Regions from separate parts of the Leisingera sp. CC-HEC096 genome, predicted to be linked through region 3. Evidence: riboswitches for the same ligand, from Rfam matches in the RefSeq annotation. Region 3 holds a riboswitch; each other region holds the start of a gene.
What was found. Region 3 has a riboswitch for cobalamin ahead of AC5STI_RS00255 (ABC transporter substrate-binding protein). Riboswitches for the same ligand answer to the same signal wherever they lie in the genome.
Positions count from the first base shown of each region.

Region 1: it holds a riboswitch for cobalamin, as region 3 does, so the genes downstream of both, AC5STI_RS12060 (DUF4198 domain-containing protein) here and AC5STI_RS00255 (ABC transporter substrate-binding protein) in region 3, are expected to answer to the same signal.
Region 2: it holds a riboswitch for cobalamin, as region 3 does, so the genes downstream of both, AC5STI_RS17425 (hypothetical protein) here and AC5STI_RS00255 (ABC transporter substrate-binding protein) in region 3, are expected to answer to the same signal.

Region 1 is NZ_JCAIJS010000001.1:2,496,360-2,501,444, reverse strand. It holds gene AC5STI_RS12075 (adenylate/guanylate cyclase domain-containing protein) at 1-373, opposite strand, end outside; gene AC5STI_RS12070 (GNAT family N-acetyltransferase) at 423-1,073, opposite strand; tRNA gene AC5STI_RS12065 (tRNA-Arg) at 1,335-1,411, shown strand; cobalamin riboswitch at 1,980-2,194, shown strand; gene AC5STI_RS12060 (DUF4198 domain-containing protein) at 2,338-3,123, shown strand; gene cbiM (cobalt transporter CbiM) at 3,134-3,751, shown strand; gene AC5STI_RS12050 (NikL family nickel/cobalt ECF transporter subunit) at 3,748-4,332, shown strand; gene cbiQ (cobalt ECF transporter T component CbiQ) at 4,329-5,085, shown strand, end outside.
Region 2 is NZ_JCAIJS010000001.1:3,600,751-3,605,835, forward strand. It holds gene AC5STI_RS17410 (YbaB/EbfC family nucleoid-associated protein) at 1-28, opposite strand, end outside; gene AC5STI_RS17415 (DNA polymerase III subunit gamma/tau) at 196-2,013, opposite strand; gene AC5STI_RS17420 (protein-tyrosine phosphatase family protein) at 2,207-2,749, shown strand; gene AC5STI_RS17425 (hypothetical protein) at 2,805-3,209, opposite strand; cobalamin riboswitch at 3,318-3,540, opposite strand; gene AC5STI_RS17430 (TetR/AcrR family transcriptional regulator) at 3,559-4,155, opposite strand; gene AC5STI_RS17435 (alpha/beta hydrolase family protein) at 4,226-5,085, shown strand, end outside.
Region 3 is NZ_JCAIJS010000001.1:54,682-59,766, reverse strand. It holds gene AC5STI_RS00260 (FecCD family ABC transporter permease) at 1-966, opposite strand, end outside; gene AC5STI_RS00255 (ABC transporter substrate-binding protein) at 963-1,973, opposite strand; cobalamin riboswitch at 2,119-2,312, opposite strand; gene AC5STI_RS00250 (succinylglutamate desuccinylase/aspartoacylase family protein) at 2,449-3,492, opposite strand; gene AC5STI_RS00245 (hypothetical protein) at 3,775-4,074, shown strand; gene AC5STI_RS00240 (paraquat-inducible protein A) at 4,104-4,721, shown strand; gene AC5STI_RS00235 (paraquat-inducible protein A) at 4,688-5,085, shown strand, end outside.

The DNA.
Region 1 (5,085 bases), 2.4 Mb from region 3:
TGTTGACGTTGTCGCCATGGATACCTCGGTCATCGACCAGAATTTCGCCCATATGCACACCGGCGCGAAACCGGAGGTGCTGATCGTCCGGCCGTGCACGGTTGTTTTTCTCGGCAATACGGTGCAGCTCGACGCCAAACTCCACAGCATGCGTGGCTGTCTCAAACAGCGCCAGAACCCCATCGCCGCGGACCGCCACCACTTGCCCCTCATGTGCCTGGCAAGCCGCTTCCAGCTGTTCCAAGAGGGATTTCAGGGCACTGTAGGTATCGATTTCGTCATTGCCCATAAGCCGGGCATAGCCGACGACATCGGCAAACAGCACCGCACCAAGCTGGCGGCGGACTCTTGTTGTCTTTTTTTGGCCGCTCACAAGCTGTCCTCCTCCTGTGAGTGCGGGCTGGGGCCGCTGGTATTCGCGCTCATCCTTCTAGCGGGTTGTCCGGGCCGGGCGGCCAGGCCCAGCCAGCGGCTTCTGCGCCGCGGAAACTTACGCGCGGGCCCGCGCCAAGCTCCTGCGCCAGCGCTTTGCGGCTGGCGTCCCATTCCTCGCGCAAGAGGCCGACAGTGACCATGTCAAAGAAACGGCCTTCTGCAAACCATGCGGCCCGCATTCTGCCTTCGGTCGCAAAGCCGGCACGCGCGGTCAGGTGCTTGCTGCGGGTATTGTCGGCACGGTAGTATGATGTAACGCGATTTAGCCCGATCTGCCGGAAGGCAAAGTCCAGAAGCAGCGCCAGGGCCCGTATCCCAACACCCTGCCTGCGCCTGGATTCTTCGATGAACATGGCAATGACGGCATCACGGTTCACCGCTGAGATGCTATCCAGCCCGGTGATACCGCACAGCTCACTGGACTCCGTGGTAAGTGCGAACCAGCACTTATCGGCGTTTGCCTTTGTATCGGACAATAGCTCCCATGACTGCTCCAGCCCCTGTGCGCTGAGCGGCACGCGGTTCGAGCGATCAAAACAAGCCATGTCAGCAATGTTCTGAAGCCAGCCTGCGGCTGTGGCGAGATCCGCTGTTTCAAGCGGCCTGAGCTGAAAACCTGCTGAGTTCCGGTCCGGCATCCGCCGCCCCCTTTCGGTTTGCGGTACGCGCCTTCCCCGGCGCCAAGCCTGGCGGGGAAGACATGGCTTCAGACTTATACCACAATTCCGGCCGGTCTTGGGGCGAAGAGCGGCCGGATGTCAAAGCGGCCGAACGGGGGCACGCCCTTGTGGTTCAGCCGTCCGCCGAGGTTTGTACGGAAGCTGCTGGTGAAGAAAAACAGAAACAGCCGTCTTTTAGGGTTGCGACTCTGCGATGCTATGAGTAAACCCCGCCGCAGTGGACCGATAGCTCAGCTGGATAGAGTACTTGACTACGAATCAAGGGGTCGGGGGTTCGAATCCTCCTCGGTCCGCCACTTCCTCCCTTGTCGCGCGACATAAATTTTTACCATTTGCGACAGAACCTTTCCTTTTTCGTGTCTCCAACATTCCCGTTCGCGTCTCCTGTTCCGCCAGTGGCCAAGCGTTCCCTGATTTTACCTTCGGAAGACCTCGTGTCGCAAAGAGGGCAAAACAGGGTGGGAGCGCAGTTGTTGCCGCTTGAAGCGCACTGGTATCACTCTGGGGAACGTGGCCGCGAGGGTTTTAAGGCCGGGTTGCGAGGCGAGGTTCTGAACGGGAAGCCTTCTGCAGGTCAGAAGAGCCCCAAATCCTGATCGAACAAGGGGCAAGGAAAACCCAATACCGGCAGAACGTACGGTGCTTTGAACTATCTCTGCCGGGCTCGGGCAATCGTCATTCCGGTAGCGGTCTTAACCCGTGAAATCGGGTCACACGAAAGGAATACCGTTGGAAACCGGCCACCGTTTGCGCGCATCACTCAGGCTTGCCAGCTGGCCGTTGAAGTCCGGAAACAGTCATCTGCAGTGCCAATCCCGAGACTGAGCAGAAGGCAAGAAGCTTGACTCGGAAATTCGGTTTTGCCATTCAACCAGTGTGACCGGTTCCGCAAGTGTTTCAATGCGCAGCGGAAGAAATAGGGAACACGGTGCGGCGTACCCAAAAGGGACCAAATCCGTGACTGCCCCCGCAACTGTGAGCGGTGAGTGACGCTGAAGACGCCACTGGGATCATCCCCGGGAAGGCCAGCCGAACCAGGACCCGCGAGTCAGGAGACCTGCCGGACACAAGGACCGAGGCCCCGCTTGCGGAGTTTCTGCCCTTTTCCACCGGACGCCGGGGTGAGCGTCTGGCGCGACGGCCGTTCCGGCGACTCCGTGCCAATACTCCCCGTTGTTCATTCCTGATTGCAGGTGCGCCTGCGTCGTCGAATGAGGACGAAATGAAACTGAACTATCTGGCCGCAGCACTGGCCGTTTCCCTGCCTGCCGCCGCGTCGGCGCATTTCCAGCTGAATTACACCGAAAGAGCGCTGATCGAGAAGCCCGGTGACGTGCCGATGGGCTTGGTTTTCTGGCATCCCATGTCAAACGGATACGCAATGGACATGGGCGCGCCGGAAGAATTCTTCATGATCCACAAAGGCGAAAAGACCGACCTTTCGGATCGCCTTGAACCCGCCACTTTCAAGGGCGCTGAGAACGAAGCTTCGGCCTACAAGGCGTCCGTTCCGGTGAAACGCTCCGGCGACTATGTCGTGGTGACCGTGCCTTCGCCCTACTACGAGGAAAGCGAAGATATCTATATTCAACAGATCTCAAAAGTCGTGCTGAACCGAAACACTTTGCCGACCGACTGGGATAAGCCGGTTGGTCTGGCCACCGAGATTCTGCCGTTGAACAAGCCTTACAACGTGATCGTCGGATCCACCTTTTCCGGTCAGGTTCTGGCAGACGGCGCGCCAGTCCCCGGTGCTGAAATCGAGATCGAGTTCATGGCGGCCGAGCCTGACCTCAAAGCGTTTTCGGCCACCGATCCCACCGTGGGTGAGATGCCGGGCGGAGCGATCGTTGCTATCGCGGACCAGAACGGCGTGTTTTCCTTCGGCATCCCGAAAGCAGGCTACTGGGGTTTTGCCGCTCTGGGGTCCGGCCCGGTAACCGAGCACGACGGCAAGGAACTCAGCCAGGATGCTGTGCTGTGGATCCACGCTGAAGAGCTGAAGTGAAAGCAGACCGATGCATATCGTAGACGGCGCTCTGTCAAACCCGGTTGTGATTGGCGGCGCTGTTGCTGCAGCCGGCGGTATCGCCATGGGTCTGCGCAGCCTGCCGCTGGAGCGCATTCCGGCGGCAGGGGTTCTTTCGGCCAGTTTCTTTGTGGCTTCACTGATCCATGTCCCGATCGGGCCCAGTTCGGTTCACCTGATCCTGAACGGGCTGGCCGGGCTGGTACTGGGATGGGCCGCGTTTCCGGCACTGTTTGTCGGGTTGTTGTTGCAGGCGGTGTTCTTTGGCTTTGGCGGGCTGACCGTGCTGGGCGTGAATGCCGTGAATATCGCCTTGCCCGCTGTTTTGGTGGGGCTGGCTTTCCGCCCGCTGGTGGCTCGCGGCTCGCCGCTGCACGGCGCGATCTGGGGCGGTATCGGAGGCGGAGCTGCGATAGCGGCAACGACATTGGCCGTAGCCTTCTCGCTAATGCTATCCGGCGATGAGTTCATTCTAGCCGCCAAGCTTGTCTTCTTCTCGCATATACCTGTGATGGTTATCGAAGCTCTGCTGTCAGGCGCCGCAATCTTCCTGGCCCGGCGGGTGAAACCTGAGCTGTTCTTTGACACGAAAGGCAGCCTGACGTGATCCGGTCCTGTGTTCTGATTCTTGCTCTTCTCGCACCGCTGCCGGCATTGGCCCACAATGTGATCTCTGCGGTATTCCCCTCCGGCTCGGATATCGAGGGCGAGGTTGGCTTTTCCAATGGCGCAATGGCTCCGGACTTGCTGATCGAAGTCTTTGACGAAGCTGGGAGCAAGCTGGGTGAAACCAATACGGACTCCGACGGCTTTTTCCTGTTCACACCGTCGGAGCCGGTAACGCATGTGTTTCGCGGCGACCTTGGCGCTGGCCACGTTGCGGAAGTGATCATGGATGCGGCAGAGGTCGCGCAGATCCTGGGTCAAAACCCGCGCAGGCTAATGCCTGCGGCCGGCGGCACAACTGAAGCCCCCTCATCCGCCGCGGCTGCCGGCCTGTCCGGTGAGGCCCGCGCTGAGCTGGCTGCCATGATTCGCAACGAACTGCGCCCGCTCCGGCAGGAACTGACCGCGTTCAAGAACAAGTCGGACTTTCAGTCTATCCTTGGCGGCATCGGCTATATCTTTGGCTTGTTCGGGCTGGGCTTCTACATCGCCGCGCAGCGTAAGATTGGCGGCAGCTCATGACCTATGTTCTGACCGGCGCTGAAAAACCGCTCAGCGGCATCGGCGTTTTCCGCGCCAAGGTCACCACGCTTGATCCTCGGATGCGCATCGTGATGAGCGCAGTCTATGCCGTCGTCGTTGTCTCGCTCAGCAATCTTTGGGTGCTTTCGGCTGCGCTTGGCCTGTCCATGTGGCTGCTGGCGTTTTCCGGCTTGCCACCCCGGAAAACGCTGAAACGGATGGCGATGATGGACAGTTTTATCGTCTTCATGCTGGTACTGCTGCCCTTTACTGTCCCCGGAACCCCGGTTTTTTCGGTTTGGGGGCTGGAGGCCAGCTGGGAAGGGCTGTGGCGTGCGGTGGAAATAGCCCTCACCGCAAATGCAGTCATTCTTGCGGTCATGACGCTGGTTGGGTCCATGGAACCTGTGACGATGGGACACGCGCTGTTTGCGCTCAAAACCCCTGAACGGCTGGTGCATCTGATGATGTTCACAATCCGCTACATCGACGTCCTGCGCGAGGAATACCAGCGCCTGCGCACCTCGATGAAGCTCCGCGGATTCCGTCCCGGGACCAATTGGCACACCTACCGCAGCTATGGCTATCTGGTCGGCATGATGCTGGTGCGTGCTATCGAACGGTCGGAACGCATTCTGGCTGCGATGAAATGCCGGGGGTTCTCCGGCCGCATTATCCTGCTGGAAGACTTCCGCTTTAGCAGGGCCGACCTGTTCTTTGCCGCGGCCGTTACCGCCGCCCTTGCCGCCTTGA
Region 2 (5,085 bases), 3.5 Mb from region 3:
CGCCAAGACCGCCGAGGCCTTTGAGCATCTGTGTTCTCCTGAGATTTTCGGTTTGGGGGACAGATACGGGCCGCGGGGCTGTGAAACAAGGGGCAGGTTTGTCTTGCTGCTGGACTTTAGCGCCCTTTCGCCCGGCTGACAGGCCGGGCAGCGCGTGACCTTCATCCTGGTAAGGCGCTACCCTACGTGGATTCGTCACCCGTCCTCGAACGGATCCCATTCGTCCTCGACCTCGGGCAGAGCTTCGGCGGCGACTTCGGCAGCCAGCTCCTCGGGGGTGCGGATGCGCTTGATCCTGGCCTTGGGGAAGCTTTCCAGCACCGCCTGCACCAGCGGGTGCGCGGTGGCTTTCTCGCGCAAGGCGTTCTCGGCGGCGTCGCGGACCTCGGCAATGGTGGGGGCGTCGCCATCCGGTGCGATCGAGACAACCCAGCGGGCGCCGGTCCAGTTCTGCAGCGCCGAGCCAAGCCGCGCGGCGAGATCCTTGGGCGCCTGGGCGGCGGGGGTGAATTCGATCCGGCCTGGCTGGTAGGAGACTAGGCGCACACCGCCTTCGACCTCGACCAGCAGTTTCACGTCGCGGTTGGTGCGGATCAGTTCGACCACATGTTCGAACGTCGGGTAGCGGGCCAGCGCGGAGCTGACCTGCGGCACCAGCGCGGTCACGGTGCCGCCGCCGCCATGGGCCACAGGTGCGCCGTCGGCGGGGCCGCCTGGGCCGCCATAGCCGCCCTGGGCATTGCCGCCGCCCGATCCGCCAAGGGCCGGGGCGCCCATGCCCTGCATCGGCACACCGCTGCCGGGACCCGGAGGCGGCGGGGGCGGGGTGTCCTGCAGCTTGCGGATCAGTTCCTCGGGCGAGGGCAGGTCGGCCACATGGGTGATGCGGATCACCGCCATCTCGGCGGCCATCATCGCGTTTGGCGCGGCAGCGACTTCCTCCAGCGCCTTCAGCAGCATCTGCCACATCCGGGTGAGGACGCGCATCGGCAGGTTTTCGGCCATCGCTTGTCCGCGGGCGCGCTCATCCGGGCTGACGGTGGGGTCTTCCGCTGCATCAGGGGTGATCTTCACCACCGAGACCCAATGGGTGATTTCCGCCAGATCGCGCAGCACCGCCAGCGGGTCGGCGCCTTCGGCGTACTGGCCGCTGAGTTCGGTGAGCGCTGCCGCTGCATCGCCGCGCAGGATCATGTCCATGAGGTCCAGAACCCGGCCGCGGTCGGCCAGGCCCAGCATGGCGCGGACCTGATCGGCGGTGGTCTCTCCGGCGCCGTGGGAAATCGCCTGATCCAGCAGTGAGGTCGCATCCCGGGCAGAGCCTTCGGCGGCGCGGGTAATGAGGGCGAGCGCGTCCTCGGCAATTTCGGCGCCTTCGGCGGTGGCGATCTTGCGCAGGAGGGCGATCATCACCTCCGGCTCGATCCGGCGCAGATCGAAGCGCTGGCAGCGCGACAGCACCGTCACCGGCACTTTGCGGATTTCGGTGGTGGCGAAGATGAATTTCACATGCGCGGGCGGCTCCTCCAGCGTCTTGAGCAGCGCGTTAAACGCGCTGGTCGACAGCATGTGGACCTCGTCGATGATGTAGATCTTGTAGCGCGCAGAGGCGGCGCGGTACTGCACCGAGTCGATGATCTCGCGGATGTCGTTGACGCCCGTGCGCGAGGCGGCGTCCATCTCCATCACGTCGACATGGCGGCCTTCCATGATCGCCACGCAATGCTCGCATTTACCGCAAGGATCGGTGGTCGGGCCGCCGGTGCCGTCCTCGCCGACGCAGTTCATGCCCTTGGCGATGATCCGTGCGGTGGTGGTTTTGCCGGTGCCGCGGATGCCGGTCATGATGAAAGCCTGCGCGATGCGGTCGGCGGCGAAGGCGTTCTTCAGCGTCCGAACCATCGCGTCCTGGCCCACCAGATCGGCAAAGGTCTCGGGCCGGTATTTGCGGGCCAGAACCTGGTATTGGGATTGGCCGGTGCCGCCGGTGGTGCCGCTGGGGGTATCGTTCATGGTGTCTCGTGCCGGATTCGGTGTGCGGGGTGGTCCGCGTTCCGCGCAGGGTATTGAAGCGCAGCCCGTTCGTCCACCGCAGAACGGGGCAATCCTCTGGCTGCAAAAGCACTTTGGGAATGTGCGCTGACCGGTTAGGCTGGGGCCGAGGGGGCAATGCGGGGAGGCAGGAACGCAGCGGCTAGGAGGCGGTATGCGATCTGAAGATACCTCTGATCCAGCAGCGCAGGATGAGGCGGCGCAAGCTGGGCTGACAATCCACGCGCTGTCCGCGGGCGGCGGCATTCTAGCGCTGTGCCGGCTGCCCGGTGCCGAGGGGGATTACCGCGGCGACCTGATCCAGATTTACCAATGGAAGCCGGGGCTGGTGTTATCGATGACCACGGAGGCCGAGCACGTGGCCGCCGGGGCTCCGCGGCTGGGGGTGGACCTCCAGAGCATGGCCTGCCGCTGGCTGCACCTGCCGGTGCCGGATTTCGGCACGCCGCCGCCGGAGGTGGCGGCGAAATGGCCGGCCGCCAGCCGGTCGGCGCGGCAGGCGCTGGGCGGCGGCGGCCGGGTGCTGGTGCATTGCCGGGGCGGCTGCGGGCGCTCCGGGATGGCGGTGCTGCGGCTGATGGTGGAATGCGGCGAGGATCCGGCGCAGGCACTGGCACGGCTGCGGTCGGTCAGGCCCTGCGCAGTGGAGACAGACGCGCAGCTGGACTGGGCCTGCGCGGGGCAGCTGGCGGGTTAGAACGTATTCCCCTTCGCCCGGCCGAACGGCCGGGCAGGTGCCGTTGGAAGCGGGCTCACAGCGCCATCATCCGTTCTGCCTGCCGCGCCTCTGCGGTTCTCGGCAGGGCCTCCATCAGCGCGCAGGGGCGGGCGTCCAGGCGGGAGGCGGCAAAGCCGGTGCCGTCGCGGCTGAGGATCGCATCGGCAAAGCGGTCGAGGCCCTCGCGCGGGGCATCCTCGCCGACGCCGCAGAACAGCCGGATCCGGTCGTGGCTGGCGGCAAACTGCGCCGGGCAGGTGCGCGGGCAGCCGTCCAGCGCGGTGGTGCCGGTGATTTCAAAATCTTCTTGCGTCAGCGGCTTGGCCTTGGTCATCGCCTCGGCCAGTTTGGCGATCATCCGCTCTGCCGCTGGACAAGGCTTCCCGAGGTATTTGCAATCCGTTGCCGCATAGAAATGCGTCTGGTCCGTCCACATCATATCTGCGCCCTCCGCGCGTGGTGCGGGGGTTTGGGGGACAAGAGACCGGATGAGAAAGCGGGAGTCCCGCGGTGCCATCAGACCCTGTCCGGACACCCCGCCCGGGTTCGAGTTACACGTTCGATGGCAGGTCTCCTGACTTGCGGGTCGCAGCTTTCCCGATCCTTCCCGGTCTCGTATCAGACCAGTGGCTCTATCGGGGTCGCTCGCCGCTTACAGTTGCGGGGGCAGTCGCGGACTTGGCCTTGCCTGGGGCGGGGCCGCACCGTGTTCCCTTTTCATCCCGGACACAAGATTCTGTGGCACGGGAACCATCACCACAAGCGGTAGCGGCTGGTTCACTGAGTCGTCAATCGGTTTTCTGCAGCTGCATCTGGGTGTGCAGGGCGCGGATCACATCCGAATCGCGCCGCACCCGCGCCAGCTGCCAGCCGCCCTGCAGCAGGATATAGAAGTTCTCCGCCGCCGCGCGCGCCTCATCCTGCGGGAGGCCCAGGCGCTGGGCGTGGCGGGCGGTGGCCGCGATCCAGCTCTCGAACAGGTCTGCGGCGTGCTGACGGAAGGCGTCGTTTTCCGGCCCGGCGAACAGGGTCGCAGAGACCGGGCAGCCGCTCCACTTGCCCTGCTTGTCAAAGAGTTTCGCCAGCTTGTAGCAGACCGTCTTGGCCCCGGCCTCGAAACTTGGGGCCGGGTCGAAGGCGGCATCAATCAGGGCCAGCATCTGGTCCGAGGCCCAAGTGGACGCCGCCAGCGCGAGGTCGGATTTGCCGTTGGGGAAATGGTGGTAGAGCGAACCCTTTGGCGCTTCGGCGGCGGCCAGCAGTTCAGCCAGGCCAGTGCCGTTATAGCCCTTGTTCCGGAACAGGCCGGCGGCCGCCCGGATCAGCCGGTCCCGGGTCGGGGCCGGGCTGCCGGAAGGCGGGCTGGTTGTCGTCACGTCAGTCATGGCGGCAGCTTGACAGCATTAGACCAAATGGTCCAGTCAGGAATTGGACCGATTGGTCTAGGAGGCTGCCATGCTCGACGGACACGCAGAACTTACCGCCGGTTTCCGGGAGGAAGAGGTGCGCTTTGCCTCGCGAACGGGGGCGCTGGCGGGGCGGTTGTACCACCCGGATGGCGCGGTGAAGGCAGCGGTGGTGCTGAACGGCGCAACCGGTGTGCCGCAGCGCTTTTACCGGCATTTCGCGCGCTGGCTGGCAGCAGAGCGGCAGATCGCCTGCCTGACCTATGATTACACGGATTTCGGAGACTCGGCGCTGGACCATCCGCGCCGGTCCAAAGTGACAATGGCCGATTGGGCGCTGGCGGATCAGCCCGCTGCCCGGGCCGAAATGCGGCGGCACTATGCGGGCGTGCCGTTGTGGGTGATCGGCCATTCGCTGGGCGCGATGCTGATGCCCCTGCAGGACGATCTTGAGGACGTCGCCCGCATGATCGTGGTTGCGGGCGGCTTGGTGCATCACCACGATCATCCCTGGCCCTACCGCGCGCTGGCGCTGGCTTTCTGGTTCGGCCATGTGCCGCTGGCGGCCCGTGTCCTGGGCTATCTGCCCGGGCGTGCGGTGGGGTTCGGGGCCGATTTGCCGGCAGGGGTTTACTGGCAATGGCGGCGCTGGTGCACCACCCGTGGCAGCTATCTGCCGGAGACGGGGCGTGGACTGCCGCAGCCGCGCTGGGCAGAGACCGGCATCCCGGTGGATCTGTTTGCGATGGCGGATGATGACGTTGTGCCGCCGGAGGCGGTCTGGCGGCTGGGTGAGGTGTTCGGCGGTGCTGCGCAGAACCGGGCAGTTCTGGCCCCGCGGGAGCTGGGGCTGAAGTCAATTGGCCACCTGGGGGCATTTGCCCGCGAAAACGCTGCCCTGTGGCCGCG
Region 3 (5,085 bases):
CACCTGGCCGGGAATGATGACGCGCGACACGATGTCGGCACCAATCAGAAACACCGCCCCGGTCAGCGCAGCGGCAGGCATCAGACGGCGGTGGCCGGGGCCAACCAGGAACCGCGCCGCATGGGGGATCACCAGTCCTACAAAGCCGATGGAGCCGACGATCGACACCATCACCGCGGTCATCAGCGCAGTGGCAAAGATCAGCACCACCTGCACCCGCCGCACCGGGATGCCCAGCGCCGCGGCGGAATCGGTGCCAAAGGTGAACGCATCCAGCGCGCGGGCGTGGAACCGGCAGACCATCCAGCCCGCCAGCGCCAGCGGCACCGCCAGCCACACGTCCGGCCAGCGCACGCCGCTGAGGTTGCCCATCAGCCAGAACATGATGCCGCGGGCCTGGTCCGCATTGGCCGATTTGGCGATGATGAAGGCGGTCAGCGCGTTGAACAGCTGCGAGCCGGCAATCCCCGCCAGCACGATCTGCGCCGCTGCCGCCCGGCTGCTGCCCGCCCCGGCGGCCCGTGCCAGAACGGCGACAAAGCCAAACGCCAGCAGCGCCCCGTTGAAGGCGCCAAAGGACAGCGACAGCGCGCCGCCGCCGAGGCCTGCAATGGTCACGGCAACTGCCCCGGTCGAGGCGCCGGCCGAAATGCCAAGGATGTAAGGGTCGGCCAGCGCATTGCGCAGCAGCGCCTGCAGCACCACACCGGTCACCGCCAGCGCCGCGCCGCACGCCCCGGCCACCAGCGCCCGCGGCAGCCGGTAGCTCCAGATAATGCCCTGGTCCACCGGGTCGACCGGCAAGCCTGCCCCGGCCAGCTTGTTGACCAGAACGGACAGGACAAGGTCAGGCGCAAGCTGGGTTTCCCCGATCATTGCGCCTGCCAGAACCGCCGCAGCCAGCACCGGCAGAGCCAGGCAAGCGCCCCGGACGCCCTGCCATGCAAGTGCGGCGGCTGCGCTCATCCGCCGTTGCCGATCGCGCTGAGCTCAGCGGCCAGGTCTTCCAGCGCCGGGATGGCGCGGATGGTGGCATCCATCGCCTGGGCGTCCATCACCACGATGCGGTTGTTCTTGACCGCGTCCATCTGGCTGGCAACCGGGTCGGTGCGCAGGAATTCCAGTTTTTTCTCATAATCGTCGGCAGCAAAGCGGCGGCGGTCCATGCGGGCGATCACGATCACCGTCGGGTTGGCCTTGGCGATGGTTTCCCAGCCGACGGTCGGCCATTCCTCGTCCGTCTCGATGACATTGCGCAGGCCCAACTGCTGCATCATGTAGCCCGGCGCGCCTTTCTGGCCGGCCACAAACGGATCGCTCTCCAGCTCAGGCGAGGAGAACCAGAACACGGCGGAGGCGTCCTCCAGCGCAACCTCTTGAGCCTTGGCAACGGCCGCAGCCTCGCGCGTCTTGTAGTCCGCGACCAGCTCAGCGCCCTTTTCGGCCTCGCCGAAGATCGCCGCCAGTTCCTCGATACCTTGGTACAGGCTTTCGGTGGTGAACATCTGTGTGCGGGTGCCGTCGCCGCCGGTGGTGTTGTCCTTGCCGGCGCAATCGGCGGGCATCACATAGGTCGGGATGCCCAGGTCATGGAACTGCTCGCGCTTGGCGACCACGCCCTCGGGGCCGATGTGCCACTCGTACTGCGCTGCAACCAGGCCCGGGCGTTTAGCCACCACACTTTCAAAGCTTGGGTCGTTGTCGGCCAGCCGTTCGACCTTGGCGTTCACGTCCGCGTATTCAGGCAGAACATCGTTGAACCAGACCGAAGTGCCCAGCACCTTATCCCCCAGCCCAAGCGCATAGAGCACTTCCGTGGCCGCCTGGCCAACCGTGACGGAAGACGCCGCGGGTGCTTCGAAGGTGACGGTCTGGCCGCAGTTCTCGATGGTCAGCGGAAAGCTCTCGCTGGCGGCCGCGGCCTGGGCCGCGACGGTGAAGGAAAGGCCGATCAGGCCGGAACGCAGAAACATGATTTTCGATCTCCATGTGTCAATGACCGGAGAACGGGTGAAAGGGCATTGACCGGCAGGGCGGAGAGCCTGAGCTCTTCCTCTGCGCCGCCTGAAAGCAGCAGCGCGGTCTGCCGGCAACCTCCCCGGACAACCCCGTCCGGTGTGCTTCGGTTTCATACCGGCAGGTCTCCTGACTGGCGGGTCATCGTCTGGGCCGTCTTCCCGGACCGCTGGGATCCAGTGACGCGATGGCTCAGCACTCGCCGCCTACAGTTGCGGGGGCAGTTCCGGTTGGTGCCCGGCAGGCACCGCGGATTCCCTCTTAGCCCTTGCGGGACCGGTAAAGCGCGCGTAGCGCATCACTTTGGTTGCGGCAAGAAAAAGTTGCTGCCGCTGCGGAAATCCCCTGCAAAAGGCGCGCCCGCCGGAAGCTGCGGCAACCGCGTGTTGAGCAGCCGGACCCATTGGCAAGTGCTGGACCCCATGTTGCCGTTCAAAGAATTTCATCCTCGTCGAACATCGGGTCGTCCTCCAGCTGGGCGCTCAGGTCCTCCACCGAATCCTCCGCCTTTTCGACGGAGCGGACCCTGCCGAGGTGGAACACGGCATCGCCCTCGTTCACGATGGGCATTACCGCACGCCCGACGATCAGCCCGTCGAAAGGTGCCAGGATGTCCTCGTCGTGCTCACCGAACGGGTCGGACACCGAGCCCATCAGCTCCCCTTCCCGGACCAGTTCGCCATCGTCCTTGTACACCCGCAGAAGCCCGCCCATCGGCGCCCGCAGCCATTTGCTGGAGACGCAGAACTGCGGCTGCGACTTGGGCTTGGAAATGCCCTTGGCCGGGACCATACCCATGTGCCGCAGCACCCGCAGGATACCCGCCAGCCCGGCACGGATCGACAGCTCGTCAAAGCGCAGGCCCTCGCCCGCCTCATAGAGCAGCACATCCTTGCCCGTCTCCTTGGCCGCGCCGCGCAGCGAGCCGTCGCGCAGCGGCGACTGCATCACGATCGGGGCGCCAAAGACGCCGGCAAGCTCGCGGGTGCTGGAGTTATCGGGCGAGATGCGGATTTGCGGATAGTTGGTCCGGTGGATTGCTGCCGAATGCAGGTCGATACCGAGGTCCGAACGGGCCACCACTTCTGTCATGAAAAGATGCGCCAGACGCGAAGCCAGCGAGCCATGCTCGCTGCCGGGAAACACCCGGTTGAGGTCGCGCCTGTCGGGCAGATAGCGGGAGTGGTTTATGAAGCCGAAGGCGTTGACGATCGGCACCGCAATCAGCGTGCCCTTGAGCGTCGTCAGGTTCGGCGCCCGCAGCAGCCGCCGGATGATCTCCACGCCGATCACCTCGTCCCCGTGCACGCCGCCGCTGACAAACACCGTTGGCCCGTCCTGGCGGCCATGCACAACATGCGCCGACATCGTGACCGGCGTGTGGTCGGACAGAACGCTGACCGGCAGGTCAACCGTCAGCCGTGAGCCCGGCGCCACCTTGGCGTGGCCGATGGTGAAATGCTGCCTTGCCTTCATACTGCCCCCTTGATTTGATTGGCCCCGGTCCTGAGACCTTTGCGGGTGAAAGGTTTGACACTGCCCGCCTGCCTGGCAAGTCCCATCTGAAATCCTTTCCTGTCTCTTGCGCAACTGCCCGTGGCGAGAGTGGACGCAGGTAAGCCGCCTGCAATCCTGTCCCCTCGGCCGAATGCCACGTGCGCAGGCTGCTGCTCCTCGCTGCCGGAGACCTGCGGTTGCCGCCCCAGTACATACGTGATATTTTCTTGTCTATAGGCAAAAATCTTCCGGAAAAATTGAATGCCCGTCTTTGACACTGCCGCAAATGCCCTGGCAGGGTTTTATTCCCAGGAATTCGGCGGCAAGACCTCCGGGCGCTACAGGATCCCGCGCAAACTGTTGCAGGAGATCTGCGGACGGCGCCGGCTGTATGAAGACGATGTCACCGCACTCTCGCGCGCGCTGCTGGAAAAAGGCTATGTTCTGATTGATATGGACAGTTTCTTTGTGGTTATGAGCGCCAACGCCTTCGCCAATTACAGGCGGGTCAGCAACGAGACGCTTGCAGCTCAGGCCGCGGCAGGCGGAACTTCGTGCTGAGCCTGGCTGCGCGACCGGACAATGATGAGATGGACCCAGAACAGCTGATTGCCTGCCCTGCCTGCGACGTGCTGCACCGCGATCAGGAGGTGGCCAAGCATGCGGTCGCCAGATGCGCCCGTTGCGGCACCGTGCTGGCGGCACCCAAGTCCGGGGCGATGACCCGTATCGCGATGCTGTCGCTGACCGCGCTGATCCTGCTGGCCGCCGCGGCCGGTTTCCCGTTTCTGGAGTTGCAGGCTCAGGGGCTGTCGCACCGGGCGTCGGTGCTGGATGCGGTGCTGGCCTTTTCCCGCGGGCCGATGGCGCCCTTGTCGCTGGCCACCGGCCTGCTGATCGTGCTGCTGCCTGCCGCCCGCTATGGCGCCCTGGTCTACACCCTGGCGCCGATGGCGCTGGGCTGGCACCCTGCCCCGCATGCCGCCGCGGTCTACCGCTGGGCGGAATGGCTGAAGCCCTGGGCAATGGCCGAGATCTTCATTATCGGCGTAGCGGTCGCCCTGGTCAAAGTGTCCGGACTCGCCCGGGTCGGGCTGGGCCCCGCCTTCTGGGCCTTTGCAGCGCTTCTGGTGGTGACCATCCTGACTGACAGTACAATTTGCAGACTGACCGTATGGAAAACCCTGAAGACCCGCCGCGGTTCCTGACCGCAGCCGAGGCCGGGCTGACCGGCTGCCGCACCTGCGGGGCCGTCAATCCGGGCGGCGCGCAGATCTGCTACAGCTGCCGCAGCGAGCTGACACCGCCCTCCGCAGCCAGCCTGCAGCGGGTCTGGGCCTGGCTGGCGGCGGGGCTGATTGCCTATGTCCCCGCCAATGTCTACCCGATGCTGCGCACCACCACCTTTGGCCGCGCTTCGGAGAATACTCTGATCGGCGGCATCGCGGAGTTGTTCAGCCATGGCTCCTACGGGGTCGCCTTCATCGTGTTCTTTGCCAGCATAGTGATCCCGGTCGCCAAGTTTCTGGCCATCGGCTACCTGGCGGTCTCGGTCCGCAGGCCCGCAACCCT